One region of the Mucilaginibacter sabulilitoris genome, then DNA from elsewhere that is predicted to be linked to it. Evidence: riboswitches for the same ligand, from Rfam matches in the RefSeq annotation. Region 1 holds a riboswitch; each other region holds the start of a gene.
The links. Region 1 has a riboswitch for cobalamin ahead of SNE25_RS22585 (TonB-dependent receptor plug domain-containing protein). Riboswitches for the same ligand answer to the same signal wherever they lie in the genome.
Positions count from the first base shown of each region.

Region 2: another riboswitch for cobalamin. It lies ahead of metE (5-methyltetrahydropteroyltriglutamate--homocysteine S-methyltransferase); the one in region 1 lies ahead of SNE25_RS22585 (TonB-dependent receptor plug domain-containing protein).
Region 3: another riboswitch for cobalamin. It lies ahead of SNE25_RS18265 (TonB-dependent receptor); the one in region 1 lies ahead of SNE25_RS22585 (TonB-dependent receptor plug domain-containing protein).

Region 1 is NZ_CP139558.1:5,249,649-5,255,437, reverse strand. Features, by position in the region: gene SNE25_RS22600 (ThuA domain-containing protein) at 1-1,236, shown strand, start outside; gene SNE25_RS22595 (sugar phosphate isomerase/epimerase family protein) at 1,260-2,120, shown strand; gene SNE25_RS22590 (sugar phosphate isomerase/epimerase family protein) at 2,131-3,075, shown strand; cobalamin riboswitch at 3,166-3,368, shown strand; gene SNE25_RS22585 (TonB-dependent receptor plug domain-containing protein) at 3,471-5,546, shown strand; gene SNE25_RS22580 (YncE family protein) at 5,551-5,789, shown strand, end outside.
Region 2 is NZ_CP139558.1:2,844,370-2,850,158, reverse strand. Features, by position in the region: gene SNE25_RS12260 (porin family protein) at 1-494, shown strand, start outside; gene SNE25_RS12255 (acyl-CoA thioesterase) at 575-958, opposite strand; gene SNE25_RS12250 (beta-ketoacyl-ACP synthase III) at 1,091-2,095, opposite strand; gene metE (5-methyltetrahydropteroyltriglutamate--homocysteine S-methyltransferase) at 2,152-4,458, opposite strand; cobalamin riboswitch at 4,626-4,829, opposite strand; gene SNE25_RS12240 (TonB-dependent receptor) at 5,038-5,789, opposite strand, start outside.
Region 3 is NZ_CP139558.1:4,235,519-4,241,307, forward strand. Features, by position in the region: gene SNE25_RS18250 (IS4 family transposase) at 1-1,043, opposite strand, end outside; gene SNE25_RS18255 (SRPBCC family protein) at 1,237-1,974, opposite strand; gene SNE25_RS18260 (serine hydrolase) at 2,040-3,299, opposite strand; cobalamin riboswitch at 3,343-3,541, shown strand; gene SNE25_RS18265 (TonB-dependent receptor) at 3,649-5,676, shown strand; gene SNE25_RS18270 (YncE family protein) at 5,689-5,789, shown strand, end outside.

The DNA of each region.
Region 1 (5,789 bases):
AAAAAAGAAATAGCCGGGCAGGCCCCGCTAACCGTTAGTGTTAACGGCCAGGGCAGTAAAGACCTGGACGACGATGACCAGATAACCTATCAATGGCTGTTTGACGGTAAAGTCGTTGGGGCGACAACCTCATCGGCCAAATACACCTATACCAAACCCGGAACGTACAAAGCCATACTTAAAGTAACGGATAAGGCTGGCCTGGTTGGCAGGGATACCATTATGGTGAGAGTAGGTAATACTGTACCATCTGTCAGGATTGCCAGTGCCGATAATGAATCGTTTATATGGAAAGGCAAGCCGTTTAAATATAATGTAGTGGTTAAGGACAAGGAGGATAAAGTAATAGATCCTAAACGTGTAAAGCTGTTTTATATCTACAATCCACAGCCGTCGACCGATAATAAGACGGTTAAAAACCTCGCGGCATTGTCGGCCACGGAGGTGAGCTACCCTGGCAAAGCGCTGATGGCGGCCAGCGATTGCAAGTCGTGCCATACCATTAATAAAGTAGCGGTAGGGCCAAGCTTTACAGCTATAGCCAACAGGTATAAAACCCAAAAAGGATCAACTGATAAGTTATCAAAAAAGATTATTGCGGGCGGAGCAGGCAGCTGGGGGACAGAGCACGTAATGAGCGCTCACCCACAATTATCTGCGGCTGATACAAAAGAAATTGTAAAATATATTTTTTCACTGACCGACAAAAAGAACAAGGCTATACGTTTACCATTGCATGGTACATTAAACCTTAAATTTAATGACGCAGAGCCTCGTGGAGAATATACCTTACTGGCATCATATACCGATAAAGGGGGCAAGGTAGTTGGCCCATTAACCGGTACGGATGTAGTTACCCTGCGCAATGCCAATGTAAAAGCAGTTTACGCTGATGAGTTGAAGGGCTTTAACCGGTTTAAAGATGATCTTTCGGCAGGTAACCATAAATCGTATGTAATGTTTAAAGACGTTGACTTGTCGAACATCAAAAAGTTTGTTTATCAGTATGCCTCAAAAGATGCCGCAGGCGAAATTGAGGTGCGTATTGATTCACAGGCCGGTCCGGTGATCAGTTCTGCCGAATATGCTGAAACAGGCGACTGGAAAAAAACGAATTGGTTAACCGGGGAAGTACAAAAAACAATATCCGGAAAGCACGATATTTACTTTTTTGCCATTAAACACACCAAACCAAGTGATGGTATATTGAGTTTAAAAGATATCCAGTTTCAATAGATAAAATATATAATCCTGTTTTTATGAAAAGATATTCAGTTTTCTTTAGTGTTTGGATTGCGGCGGCTTTGGGGCACTCACATGGCTTTGCTCAAAGTGGCAAGCCACTTTTTACCAGCGCCTTTGGCGTTCAGGCTTACACCTTCCGTAGTAGTATGCCGACGGCTACTGCGGCTGTTTTAGATACCATTAAAGCCTTTGGCATAACCGAACTGGAAGGAGAGGGACCTAAAGGTATGCCCAAAGAGGAATTTAAAAAACTCTGCGATGAGCGTGGTATCAAAATACCATCCATAGGTGCAGGATATGATGATATTGTTAAAGACCCAGAAAGCGTGGTGAAAATGGCTAAAACATTGGGTGCAAGTTATGTTATGGTAGCCTGGATACCTCACAAAAAGGAATTTACACTGGAAGATGCCAAAAAAGCCGCAGCCGATTTTAACCGCGTTGGTAAAATATTAAAACAAAGCGGACTTACCTTTTGCTATCATAACCATGGTTACGAATTTGGTAAGTACGAAGACGGAACCCTGTTTGATTATATTGCCAAAAATACCGATCCTAAATATGTGTCGTTTGAGATTGATATTCTATGGTCATTTCATGGCGGGCAGGATCCGGCGCAGCTGATCAATAAGTATCCTTCGCGCATGAAGCTGATGCACCTGAAAGATATCAGGAAAGGTGTTGCTAATGACTTAACCGGTGGCACCGATACTAGGAACGATGTGGCGCTGGGAACAGGACAGATCAATATACCGGAAGTGTTAAAGGCGGCAAAAAAAGCTGGCATCAAGCATTATTTTATTGAAGATGAAAGTCCGTCATACAGTACCCAGATACCGGTAACCATTGCTTATATTAAAAGCTTAACTTATTAACCAATACCCCATGGCTGATAACTCATTAAACAGAAGACAAGTGTTAAAAACTATTGGTTTGGCGGCAGGCGCAGCTGCTTTGGGCGGCACGGCTTCGGCAGCAATTAAAGTGGAAAAAAATGACCATGATTTTCTGTACTCCTTAAATATGAGCACCATAAGGGGGCATAACCTTGGTTTTGTTAAAGAGCTGGAAACAGCAGCTAAAGCGGGTTATACTTCGGTAGAGATATGGATGGATACACTGCAAACTTATCTTAAAAATGGGGGTACACCCGCTGAAGCTAAAAAGATAATTGACGGGCTGGGTATTACGGTACAGAACGCGATAGGCTTTGCCCAATGGATAGTTGATGACGAAGCGACCCGCAAACAGGCATTAACACAACTGCAGGGCGAAATGGAGCTGCTGGCTAAAATTGGCTGCAAAAGAATAGCCGCCCCACCGGCCGGTGCCACCAAAGGTGAAGTAATAAACCTGGATGTAATTACCGAACGTTATCTCACCATATTAAAAATGGGTAGAGAAACCGGCGTAATGCCTCAACTGGAAATGTGGGGCGGCTCGGTAAATCTTAAACATATAAGCCAGGTAATGTATGTGGCCATCCAATGCGGCGATGCCGATGCTCGTGTGCTGCTTGATGTATTTCACGTTTATAAAGGCCAGTCAGCGGTAGAAAGTTTGCAATTTGTGGGCAAACCTGCGCTGGAGATTTTTCATGTAAATGATTATCCGTCGGGTATCAGCCCGGAGCAAATATCAGAGCCCGACCGCGTATATGTTGGAGACGGCGTGGCTCCTGTAAAACGTATTTTGCAATTGGTTAAAAAGCCGCAGAGCCCACTTATTATATCATGCGAAGTGTTTAATAAAAGCTATTATGCCCAGGATGCCTTGCTGGTAGCTAAAACCGCGCTCAAGAAAATGAAGGCCGTAACGGCGGAAGTTTAGTCTTTCTTTAAAAGGGGGGATTAATCTTATTCCCCCTTATTTTACCTCCTTTGGGGTATCAATAAATAAATTTCACTGTATTTTTTATTTCTATATTTGCATCGCTTTTGGTTCCCATTACCATAATTGGTTTTGGGATTAAAAGGGAATCCGGTGTAACTCCGGAACTGTCCCGCAGCTGTAAGCTCTTTTTAACCGATGTCCATTCTTTAGCCACTTTTCGCCTTGTGCGGATGGGAAGGCCGGAATATCGGGGAGTAAGTCAGAAGACCTGCCATTGCATTATATGTATTCATAGCTTTCGGGGATTGAAGCTGGAATGAGGATACCTCACGCGTATTTCCATTTGTTATACCCTGTTTGCTGTTTGTTTAATTTTTTACGAACAGAAAATATTGCAACACCTGTACCATTATTTGCGTACGCTGGTTTTACCTGTTTGCTTTGTAGCAATGCAGGGAGTGTTTTGCGGCAACCTGTTGGCGCAAAACTCAGACACAGCACGATCAGTATCAAAAGATACCTTAAAAAACCACCATCTTAAGGAGGTTTCCATACGCGCCGCGCGCTTATCCCTCCGCAATATATCGGCCACTCCAGTGCAGATACTTAGGGGCACAGATCTCGAAAAACTGAACAGCCTTTCCGTTGCCGATGCGCTCAGGTTTTTTTCGGGTGTGCAGATAAAAGATTATGGCGGCATAGGTGGGCTCAAAACCATTAACGTGCGCAGCCTGGGCACCAATCACGTAGCTGTTTTTTATGATGGCGTGGAATTTGGCAACGCCCAGAATGGACAGGTCGACCTCGGCAAATTCTCGCTTGATAATATTGAAGAAATAGACCTGTATAATGCGCAAAAAAGCAGCATTTTTCAACCGGCCAAAGGTTTCGCGGCAGGGGCTTCTCTTTACCTGGTTGCCAAACAACCCAATTTTGAAGCGGGCAGCCGTACCAATGGTAAACTCAGCTTTAAAACAGGTTCATTCGGGTTGGTAAATCCGTCATTGTTGTGGCAATATAAGTTGAGCGATAATTTATACAGCAGTATCAGTACCGAGGTAACGCATGCCAACGGCCGGTACAAGTTCAGAACAACCAATGGCAATACTGGTTATGATACTACAGCGATAAGGCATAACGGGGATATTGACGCGCAGCGTGTAGAAGCCGGGTTATACGGTAAACTGAAGGACAGCGCCTCGTGGACACTTAAAGGTTACCTGTACCATTCTGACCGGGGATTGCCAGGGCCTACGGTAAATAACAATTTTGAATCTAAACAGCGGCAAAAGGAAAGGGACGTTTTTGTACAGTCGGGCTATAACAAAAAATTCAGCGACAGTTATAGTCTGATGCTGGGCGCCAAGTACTCAGACGATTATACGCATTATTTTGATCCGGAAATAACTACTACAAGGGGGCTGCTCGAAAATAAATATGATGAGCATGAACTGTACCTGTCGGCAGCTAATAAATTCCGTATTAACTCCTTTTGGAGCGTCGCGCTTTCTGCCGATTACCAGAGGAATTCCCTTGATGCTACACAGAACGACTCGGCCCTGTATCGGTTTGTTCGCCCGGTACGCAATACCATCCTAACAGTTTTGGCTACCGAACTACATTTTAAGCGTTTTAACGCGCAGGCCAGTTTGCTGGGTACGTTTGTAAACGACCAGGTTGATACGCTGCAGGCCGCGGGTAAAAAAACAAAATATACGCCTACGGTGCTGTTATCATGGCAGCCACTTAATAACCCCGATTTCAGGCTGAGAGGTTTTTATAAAAGCATTTTCCGGCTGCCAACTTTTAACGATCTGTATTACACCTTTATAGGTAACTCTTTTTTACGGCCCGAGTATACCAAACAGTACGATTTTGGTTTTACCTATAATAAAACTTTTCGCCAGCATACCCTCATCAACTTCGCTGTTCAGGCCGATGCCTATTATAACCAGGTAAAAGATAAAATAGTAGCCATTCCGGGCCTCAATCTTGCCCGGTGGACGATGTACAACCTCGGTTTGGTGCACATCAGCGGACTTGAAATAAATTCGCAGGCTACATGGCAATTGCCCGGTGAGGTGTTTATCAATACGGGCATCAGCTACACCCATCAAAAAGCGATAGATGTAACCGATCCAACCGATGTTAATTACCGGCAGCAGATACCTTATACCCCGCTTCACAGCGGCTCGGTATTGGTTGGTGCCGAATGGCGCAAGTTTGCCTTTAACTACAGCTACATTTACGTGGCCAGCCGGTATGATTCAAAAGTAAACTCTCCCGAAAATTACTTACAGCCCTGGTATACCAGTGATGTGAGTTTTTCCTATACCACCACATATAATAAGCATAAAATCAGGCTCACCGGCGAGGTAAATAATGTATTTAGCCAATACAATTATATAACGCTTAACTATCCTATGCCCGAGCGTAACTACCGTTTCACCATAAGTTCAACTTTTTAAACCTATGAAAAGTATAAATCATAAAATACTGTATTTATTAGGATGTATCATCCTCATTTACAGTTCTTGTCGTAAAAACCAGGCGCCGGTTCCCGAAAAAGAGACTGTTGTTACTCCCCCGCAAGACACTACCAGCGCGGGGGATACTTTAGTGAACCACGCCAAAGGTTTTTACCTGCTCGATGAAGGTAACATGGGTTCCAGCAAGGCATCGCTTGATTATTTTGATTACCTGTCCGGAAC
Region 2 (5,789 bases), 2.4 Mb from region 1:
TACCTGGATTTCAATCATACCGAACCGGATGGAATGTTGGCGCGGCGGCTGATTTTTACTTTTCAAACCGCTGGAGCTTGAAAACCAAATTGCTTTTCGACCAAAAGGGCTGGGGCGATGGTTTTTTCAGCGAAAGAAACAGTGACGCTTATCCTACCAGCTTTAATTTAAACTATATTACCCTGCCTGTTATGGCAAACTGGCATTTTGGTAGAAAACGTAATTGGTATTTAAATTTTGGGCCTTATGCCGGTTATTTGGCAGGTGCCGAGGCACCTGATGTAAATGTTAAGGTGAAGGATTACTTTCACAATTTAGATCTTGGATTAGCACTTGGAATTGGCACCAAAATAAAGTTGGCCGATAATCTAAAACTATTGCTTGAGTACGATAACCAGGGAGGTATAACCGATATATTTAAAATGAATGAATACTCTGCTGTGCGTAATTCACGGGGAAGCATCAATGTTGGGCTTACTTTTATATTGAAGTAAAGGATAAAACAAGAAAAGCGAGGTTAACCTCGCTTTTCTTGTTTTATAAAGCTTTTCGCTTTAAGCCTTCGGCTTTCAGTTTATAAAACGCTTACCGGATGTTTGTGCTCGTCAATTGCTACAAAGGTAAATGTACCTGTGATAGCTTTTTCGCGCACAAAGGAGTACATTTCTTCAATGTATATTTCAACCAGTACTTTTAAACTGGTATTACCAATGTGCGATACCGAACCTATAAGTTCGATAATGGTTCCGGCAGGAATAGGGCGGTTAAAGTCGATCCTGTCTGACGATACTGTTACCATTCTTTTGCGGGTAAAACGGGTAGCAGTGATAAAGGCCACCTCGTCCATCATGGCCATGGCCGAACCGCCAAACAACGTATCGTAATGATTGGTATTATTAGGGAACACGGTTTTAAATATCCGCGTTTCGGATGCTTGTATTCTTTCTTCTGTGGTCATGAAACTAATATTGTAAAAAAGGCCTGTCATGGTGAGCCCGTCGAACCATGGTGTGCAAAGGCCTCTGCACGCGCCCTTCGACAAGCTCAGGGTGACAGGCCAGTTAAAAATTAAGGCTGTATTTATTACTGCTTATGCAGTTCTTAGCTTACCCCATTTAAGCAGGGTCGCGCCCCATGAAAAACCGGCTCCAAAGGCGGTTAGTATCATATTATCGTTGTATTTAAAGTCGTCTTTAAAGTCCCAAAGACAAAGTGGTATGGTTGCAGCAGTTGTATTTCCGTACCTATCGATATTGATCTTTACCCTCTCGGCCGGTAAACCCAAATGATCGCCTACCGCATGTATGATCCGGTAATTGGCCTGGTGCGGTATAAGCCAGTTGATATCGTTAATGGCAAGATCATTACGCTCCAATATTGCTTTACAGGTATCTGTCATACCGTTAATGGCGGCTTTAAAAACTACCCTGCCATCCTGGTGAATATAGTGCTTGTTGGCGGCAACACTTTCTGCGGTAGCAGGCACTTTAGAACCACCTGCAGGCACCAGTAAATGCTCGCGGCCTTTACCCTCGGTCCTGAAAACGCTGTCAATTAAACCGGTACCGTCAGTTGTGGGTTCAATTAATACCGCTCCTGCCCCATCACCAAAAAGGATACAGGTATTCCTGTCTTTATAATTAATAATGGCGCTGTTTTGGTCAGCACCAACAACAATAACCTTTTTATAACGGCCACTTTCAATTAAACTGGCACCCATAGTAAACGCGTACAGAAAACCACTACAGGCAGCGTTAACATCAGTTGCCCAAGCGTTGGTTAAACCACCTTTATCACAAACAATACTTGCGGTTGATAACAGCAAATGATCGGGTGTTGAGGTAGCTATAATTACGCAATCAATTTCGTCTGGAGAAACTTTAGTATTTTCAAGCAAATTTTTTATGGCCCAGTTAGCCATGTCAGAGGTAGCAAGCGATTTGTCGGTTAAAATTCTTCTTTCCTTAATTCCAGTCCTTGAAACTATCCATTCACTGTTAGTTTCAACCATTTTTCCTAAATCGCTGTTACTTAGGATATTATCCGGAACATAACCACCAACACCCGTTATAACTGCGCTACTCTTTAACTTCATAAATACTAAATTCTTCAAAAAACAGGCAATTATACGGAAATTGCCTGTTTTACCCGTCAGGAAACTGTTGTTTCTACAACTAACTGACGAAGTTGTTTTGCTGCCTGCACCATATTTATCAACGCGGTTTGGGTTTCGGGCCATTTGCGCGTCTTTAAACCACAGTCGGGGTTAACCCATAAATTGGCTGGCGGAAGTAAAACAGACGCCTTCTCGAGCAGGCTCACCATCTCCTCAACCGTAGGTACCCGTGGCGAGTGGATATCATACACTCCCGGACCAATTTCATTTGGATATTTAAAATCCGAAAACGCGGCCAGCAGCTCCATTTGTGAGCGCGAGGTTTCTATCGTGATCACATCGGCATCCATATCGGCAATGTTGCCAATAATGTCATTAAACTCGCTGTAGCACATATGGGTGTGGATCTGTGTTTCGTCCCTAACGCCGCTGGCCGAAATCCTGAAGGCCCGCACGGCCCAATGTAAATAAGCCTGCCAATCTTTTTTACGCAACGGCAAACCTTCGCGTATGGCAGGCTCGTCAATTTGTATCACTTTAATACCGGCTTTTTCCAATGCAACAACCTCATCACGGATGGCCAGGGCAATCTGGTAGGTAGTTTCGGATCTCGGTTGGTCATCCCGTACAAATGACCATTGTAATATGGTAACCGGACCGGTGAGCATACCTTTCATCAGCCTGTCGGTGTTGGCCTGTGCAAAACTGCTCCAGCGAACCGTCATATCCGCGGGGCGGCTTACATCACCATAAATTATCGGCGGCTTAACACAGCGGCTGCCGTAACTTTGTACCCAGCCATTTTTGGTAAATAAAAATCCATCCAAACGCTCACCAAAGTACTCAACCATGTCGTTACGCTCAAATTCGCCATGTACAAGCACATCGAGGCCTATCTCCTCCTGCCAGCGTATGGCATCAATGGTGGCCTTTTCTATCTCAGCATCGTACTGATCTGCACTAAGCTCACCTTTTTTAAGCCGTGCCCTGAGCGAGCGGATATCGTTTGTTTGAGGGAACGAGCCTATGGTAGTTGTAGGGTACAGGGGCAGTTTAAAGCGTTGCTGCTGTATTTTTTGACGCGCGCCAAACGTACTGATACGCTGAGCATCAGCATCGGTAATAGCAGCCGTACGTTGCTTTATGTCCTGTTTATGGATAAGTTTTGACAGGTTACGGCTCGATATAGCCTGCAAATTATTTTGCAGCAATTGGTTATTACCCTCAATAATTTGCGCAAGCTCATTAACCTCGTTCAATTTTTGTTTGGCAAAAGCCATCCAGTTTTTTATTTCGGGATTGATGGAGGTTTCCAGGTCAAGATCAAACGGTGTATGCAGCAAAGAGCAACTGGGCGCTATCATCACCCTGCCGGCACCAAGCAAAGCTATAGCTTTTTTTAGGTGAGATAATGACCTGATGTAATCATTTTTCCAGATATTGCGGCCATCAACAACGCCTAACGACAGGCTGAGTTTTTCGGGCAGCAAGGTCAACACCTCATCTAATTGTTTCGGTGCCCGTACCAGGTCAATATGCAGCGCGCTTACCGGCAGGTTTACAGCCAACGCTATATTATCCTGCAAGCTCTCGAAATAAGTGGTTAACAGCAGTTTTAAATCGGGGCAGCTCTTGCTGATTTCCTTATAAGCGTAGACAAAAGCTTCTTTTTCTTCAGAAGTAAGGTCAAGCGCCAGGAAGGGTTCATCCATTTGAACCCAAACGGCACCATATTCTTTAAGCCGTTTTAATACTTCAATATAAACCGGCACCACTTTTTTAATCAGGTTTATCCGGTTAAAGCCCGCTTGCTTCTCTTTACCCAGCAGCAGGTATGATACGGGGCCTATCAATACCGGTTTAGGTGTCGTACCCGTATGCTGCTTCGCCAGCGTAAATTCATCAAAGATCTTTTCAGAAAACAGCCTAAATTGCTGGTTTTGTACAAATTCGGGCACAATGTAATGATAGTTGGTATCAAACCACTTGGTCATTTCCATCGCGGTAATGTCGAGCCCGTCTTTCTGGTAACCCCGTGCCATGGCAAAATACAGATCGATCTCGGTATTGGCTTTGTTTTGGGTTAATACAGGCGTATAACGCTCGGGGATAACACCCAGCATTAACGAGGTATCGAGCACCTGGTCATAAAAACTGAAATCGTTACAGGGAATGAGGTCGATACCAGCATCGGCCTGGGTTTTCCAGTTTCCCACGCGGAGTTTACGGGCCACGGCAAACAGTTCATCTCGGCTGCTTAGGCCTGCCCAGTACTGTTCACTGGCTTTTTTGAGTTCACGGAGGGCACCTACACGAGGATACCCGAGGTTGTTTTTGAGCATACGCATAAAACTTTTTTGGTTAAACATTAAATTGAATTAATGCTCCTTACGGTTTTCGGTATGCTTTCGGGAAATGGTAATAAAAGGTAAAAGCAATAACATACAGGCTGATAAAAGCCGGCAGGTTATCCTTTTTCTTTGACTACTGCTTCAAAACGCGAAAGCATTGTCTTTTATACATTGGGGCAAGTATCCTGGCTTGTAACATTGTTGTCGTCCTTCTCATCCTGTTTTGGTTAGGATAATGGACCTTATTAATGACAACAACTTTTTGTGTTACTTACAGTTGCGCGACAGCCCGTGATTTGCACACGGTTCCTTTTTAATTCCTGCTAAAAACCTGGCAGGAAACCTCATTGCTGAAAAAAAGTAAAGAACTTTATTGAAAGCAAATATATGGAATGGGAATGATATGCAGATTGCGGATGTGCAGATTTTTGCAAGGCGCATAGTGGACTCACCCCGCCTGCGCTACGCTGGCACCCCTCTCCCCGCTTTGCGCAGAGAGGGGGTTTGGATAAGCATCATCCCCATCCCTCTTCCGCCGAAAATGAAGTAATGAGTGGGGAATCGATTCATTTATAATATCTCCAGATCCTCGCCGGTTATGTTCATGGTCTCTTTGTCGGTATTATCGCGATGGTAATACCCAAACAGTTGTCTCTCCTTTATAATGGTGGCAACCTCTGGTGGTACATATTCCTCCCATCCATTGGCGCCCTGCTTAATAAGCTGCAGCACATTATCGGTATCAACATTAAGGTTGTTTTCGTTATAATGTCTTATATCCTCTATTTTGTTATTAGCTATCAGGTAACGGTACAAATCTATAAGATGTGGCGGCGGATAAAACCGCAGGCTGTTGCAAATTATCCCATCGCGTTGCGTTGGATAAATAAATAATTTTACATTACGGCTAAACAAGGTGGCAAAAGACTCCAGGATACCACCTGCCAGATCTTTATAATGTTCTTCAGAAAAAATATATTCCAGGTTAGGATAACCCAATACTACACCTAATTTTAGTTTGGTGATTTTTGACAGGTAGGCTACCAGCTTATAATATTCATGAAAATTGGATATCAGTACTGTTTGCCCCAGCGAACTCAGAATATCAACCCGGTCAAGAAAATCCTTTTCATCAATTTCGGCATTTTCACCCCCGTTTCTTTCTTTCAGGGCCTGCAGGGTGAGCTCTGTAATTACTGTAACGTTTTCTTTATCAACATCGGGCTCCTGCATAAATTGTTTTACGCCGGTATTGAGCATATCTAAATGCACATTAATGAGCGGACGGAAACGCCCGCGTATCACCACGATATGTTTTTTGT
Region 3 (5,789 bases), 1.0 Mb from region 1:
CCGTTTTTATTTAGCGAAACCAGGTGGCTCACGTTGAGTTCTTGTTTGAGGAACCGAAAAAAAACCTCGATGTCCCAACGCCTGCGGTATGCTTGGGCGATGTCTTTGGCTGATAAGTCGAACTCATTGGTTAACAGCCAGTACTCTTTACCATCATCGGATTTACTTTTTACGACAACCAGGCGAAAAGGACGATCCACCAGTACCTCTCTGTAATGTTTATTCCCCCGCTTGTTGGCTATAGGCATACCTGTATAGAGCCGGACAATGCTATCTCTAAGCAAAATGGCTCCCCCCATATCCATGTTCTGCCCTTCAGTGATCAGCGATTCTACCAATTCGAACTTTCTGTTCTCCTTTGAACGACAGATGAAGTTTAGCTCACTTTCACTGAAAGTTTTCATTGTCCGGGTAGATTGAAGCCCCCTGTCCAGTACATAGATATTTTGATGCCCGGGTTCTTTCTTTACGTGCGCCATGACAACCTCGGGCAGTGCATTATCTTCGTTGCCATACTTTGGGCTGGTAAAGACCTGCGCAAGGCCTGGCAGCAAGCCATCAAAAGCAAGACTATATTTGATTGCTTTCTTGCTACTGCCGGCATTGACAATGCCTGCGGTTAGCTTGCCGGCGGTTTCACTGACTATAGTGCTGTCTACACGGATGAGATTATACTGCTTTCTTTCCGTTAACGTATAGGAGCAGGAAAAACGCTCGTAGATGTATTCATAGATCTGTCTGAAATAGTCCGGGGCAACCTTAGACAACCTTTCCGAAATGGAACTCCTGCAGACCTTTTCATCTTCATCAAGGTTAAAAAGCACTTTAAATACCGAATCATTGAACGTGTCCTCAAGGCTTCTCTGGCTAAGCCTGTCGTTGTCTAAAATACCATAGAGCAGCAAATAAAACAGCTTATTGCCATGCAAAACCTTTGCGTAATGATCGATCTTGCTTGTGAGCGACAAATTTGCTATCAGCGCCTCCGGAATGAAACCTAAAAGCTGTTTTACAGTAATGTTATGATCTTTAAATATCGTCATATCTGATTGATTTACAGCATTTAATATACTCAAAATCAATGTGAAAAACAAGTAAATAATTGATAATCAAATGCTTAAATACAAAACATTAAGCCTGAAAAACAAAAAAAGTCGGAAGATAAAATCTTCCGACCATTCGTGGCAGTTTGCGGCCTTTTTTGTTTATAATCAGGTGGTCTTAAATAAATATTTCTTAATCAATTACAATTACAGTTGACGCATAATCCTCGGGACCATTATCAATATCCATATACTGCTTAAAATTCTGCACATCTTTATCAACCATTTTTTTGAACATCGGATTTAATACCTGTGCTATACCAGCCCCTAAACCACCTGCAGGTGGCTGATAACTGATCACCACATCAACAATGGTTCCTTTGCCATCTAAAGCATCCTGAAAGCGTACTTTACCGGCATTGTTGATCATAGAATCTGGTAGGGAACTCCAGCCAATCATTTCATCCTGTTCATCTCTTACTATTTCGGCATGCCAACTTACATTCGCCATACCCGAAGGTAATTTTAAAACCCAGTAGGAATATTTGGCATCAATCATTTCAACACTTTCCAGGTGCTTCATAAAAAGCGGTAAATTATCAAGTTTGCGCCAAAAGCTATAAACTTTATGCCTGGGCTTATTTACGGTGAACGAGGACCGGATATTTACATTAACAGGATTGGTAGATAGCTTGCCAATGCGTTTATATAATTCACAATGGCCTGTTATGCCACGGTTTAACAAATACCCGCCGGCCCCAATTTTAAGAACACTGGCAAAAGGATTAGAAAAAATGTGCTTAAAGCCCGAAAAACCGAGCTTTACACCGCCAATAATTGATGTATAACGCTCGGGCCAGTTCAGATTTATCCGGTCATCCCCGTAAAGCACAGGGTAGTTATCAGTATATTTTATTATTGTAGTTGCCATAGCATATTTAAATAGGTTTAAAATTTAAACAGCTTTCATCCCGCTAAGTTTTTGCTAATTGAACTTTATTTAACCATACTGTAACTAAATTTAAATTTAGTTAAATCGGGGAGGTGCTTTTTAGATCGTTTTAATTCATACTGATAAAGCACCTTTCCCAGATTTTTTAAAAATGGCAGGCAAACAGTGGCATATTCGTATTTGTTGTCATTGTAAATCCCATCTTCGTTCGATTGTACTACCGCCGTAACCATAAACTCAACTTTATTTTTAAAGTCGACGATATAAGCATTGTCAATATCATAACCATAACTGTCGCCCACTTTATTAAATATCCGGATATCCGGCTGAATGATTGCGGTACTATCGCCGCCATAAAATAAGAACTTGCAATATGCAGGGAAATATTCAGGTCGGTTATAGGTTGGTTTTTTATTTTCTGTCGGAAACATGCTCATGTAGTGATAAATAAAACTGTAATCGGCAGGCGTTAGGTTATAACGCTGTACTTTTGGGAATGCCTCCGGGAAAAGCAAGCGCTTTAATACTTGCTGCTGGTCGGCAATGGAGTAAACATTTTTGTTGCTGAAATCAAAGGGTTTATTAACTAATCTGTCGCTGCTATCCATGTAAGCTTTGCCTTGTATCAGGTTTTCCAGTTGCATGGGATAATCGTTATTGTCATACAGCGCCGGTTTATGATAAATTGGTTTGCCGTTATTAAAAAAGTCAACAGGATTGGTATGCCGTGTACTTTCCCCTGCATCACCAATGGCCAGCCTACCAACTATTCGGGTATTGTTCAGCTGATATTTCTTTAGTTTCTGGTTAATCTCTTCGCGACCAACAAACTCATACAGGCGGTTAAACGCGTCATTATCGCTTACCAACAATATCTTTTTGATGTAATTTTCTATACTCGGCAAACCGCTGAACGACGAGGTATCTGCTTTAACTTTGGTTTGTCCCGCAAAAGCGCTGTCGGTAATCATTACAGATTTTTTGGCAAGGCCTTTTACGTGCAGTTCGTTCAATTTCTCAAGTGCGAATATGGCTGTAGGCAATTTAACCGTACTTGCCGGATAAAAATAATGCTTTGCATTAAGCCGGTAACTGTATGATTTAAAGTGAGGTATGTTGTTTTGATCGCGATTAATCTGTGTGTACAATATCTGTACTTCGTTATGTGCAGAGTTGTTTAATATGCTATTAAACAACGCGGGATTGGCTTTTAAAAGTTGTTTTAGAAAAACAGTATCGGGTTCCTGCGCCAAACAGGTAGTACCTATAAATAATAATAAAAGTGTAAAGTGTAGTTTCATCATGATAAATATACTGATGTTAATTTGTGGTTATTAATACTTATCCTACTTTTGCTGTGCTTTAGGTTTCATTCAGTATTTACTGAACGAATTAAAAGGGAATATGGTGAAATTCCGTAACTGTCCCGCAGCTGTAAGCTCTTTAACCATTGTTCACTCTTATTGTCACTATCTGTTGAGACAGATGGGAAGGCAGAACAACGTGGGGAGTAAGTCAGAATACCTGCCGTAGCATTATACGTTATTCATAGCTTTCGGGGATTGAGGCTTGAATGTAAATGCTCTTCTATTAGTGTGTTTCATTTCAAATTACTCTGTCCTATGTGTGCGGTGATGTTTTGCGTGCAACAACATGAAGAAAAACTTACATTGTATTTATAAACTTTTACCTGCTTCGGGCTTGGGCGTTGTGGTTTTTATGTTGCAGATTGTATTACCCAATAAAGTATCGGCACAAACAGATACTACCAAAAAACTTAAAGAGGTAACCATTTCCACTTCAACCATACCACAAGTACAAACCATTACCCCGGCTCAACAAATATCATCCATCGATTTTACCCGCAACAGTGCCTTCACCGTCGCCGATGCCATCAGGAATTTCGCCGGTGTTAATATTAAAGATTATGGTGGTATTGGTGGCGTAAAAACAGTGCTGGTGCGCAGTCTTGGTGCTAATCATACCGGTATATTTTACGACGGGGTTCAGTTAAACGATGCGCAGAACGGGCAAATAGACCTGGGCCGGCTTAACTTAAACAATGTACAATCAATAGCACTTTATAATGGGCAACCCGATAATATATGCGCACCAGCCCGGGCATTTGCATCCGCAAGCTTGTTATCCATAAAAACTATAAGGCCTTTGTTGGGTGCAGAGAAGCCTTACCAAGTGCTTGTGGGAATTAAAGGCGGTTCATTCGGGCTTATCAACCCATATATCCAGTGGCAGCAGCGGATCAATAAAAACTGGTCGGCAGTTGTCAATTCCTATCTTGAAAAAGCCGATGGACAGTATAAATATAAAGTAAATGGCGACGGCTCCGATACTTTAGCCACCCGGCGTAATGGCGATATTAAGGCACAACAGGCCGATGCGGCACTGTACTGGACAAAATCTGACAGCAACCAGTTTAACTTTCATGTAAACTATTATAACTCGGATAGGGGGCTGCCCGGCGCGGTTGTATTTTATAATCCTTATTCCAAACAACGTGTGCAGAACCGGGATATATTTGCACAGGCAGGTTATGAGCACTTATGGGGAAGTAGCTTACATTTGCTGTTAAATACCAAACTATCAAGGTTATATACTCATTACACCGATCCCGATTTTTTAAATAACCAGGGTGGGCTAAATTATAAATACACGCAGAAAGAGGTTTATCAATCAGCCACGCTGGCTTATCATATCCTGAGTAATTGGGAGGTTTCTTATGCTGTTGATTTTGCTTATACCCACCTGGATGCCAATATTACTAATTATGCTTATCCATCACGAAGTACTTTGCTTAATGCCATAGCGTCAAACTTAATTGTCGGTAAATGGCGTTTCCAGGGAAGTTTGCTTAATAGTAATATCAACGAATCGGTAAAAACGGGTAAAGCATCGGCTTCGCGTAATGTTTACTCGCCCACGTTAATGGCTACCTTTAAACCATTTAATAATTCAAATTTTCAGTTAAGGGCATTTTATAAAAACTCGTTCCGCTATCCAACCTTTGATGAATTCTACTATTTCGCGATACAGGTGCGCGATCTTAAACCTGAATTTGCCAAACAATACGATTTGGGCGCTACCTTTACCAAAAGCCTGAACTCGTGGCTTGATTACGTTACATTTACTGCCGATGCGTATTATAACAATGTAACCGATAAAATACTATCTATTCCTAATCAAAACCCCTATATATCATCTATCAGCAATTTGGGTAAGGTTGATGTTAAGGGTATAGACGTAAGCATAAAAACACAGTCGAAACTTAATAATAACTGGCGGGCTTTATTAACAGCCAATTATAGCTTTCAAAAAGCAATTGACGTATCAGATCCGGCAAGCTCTGTTTACCTGAAGCAAATTCCATACTCTCCAAAACATACTGTGGCTATTAACGCCGGCATTGATCACAGACAATTTGGAATTTATTATAACCAGGTCCTTTCATCATCAAGGTATTACAGTGGTGAAAATTTACCTGAAAATCTGTTATCAGGATATTCGGTAAGTGATGCATCAGCAGTTTACAATTTTCTGCTCAAAACTAAGCAGGTAACGGCTGCTGTCGAAGTAAATAATTTGTTTAATGCCAATTACGCCGTTATCAGGAGTTTTCCTTTACCCGGCCGCTCGTACCGGTTTACAATTCAAATAAAAATTTAATAATATAAGAATATGAAACAATTTAAACTTAAAAATTTATTCATTGGCGCAGCAGCCATAACAGCGCTTGCGTCATGTCACAAAGATAAAATCAACCCAAATGATGATAAACC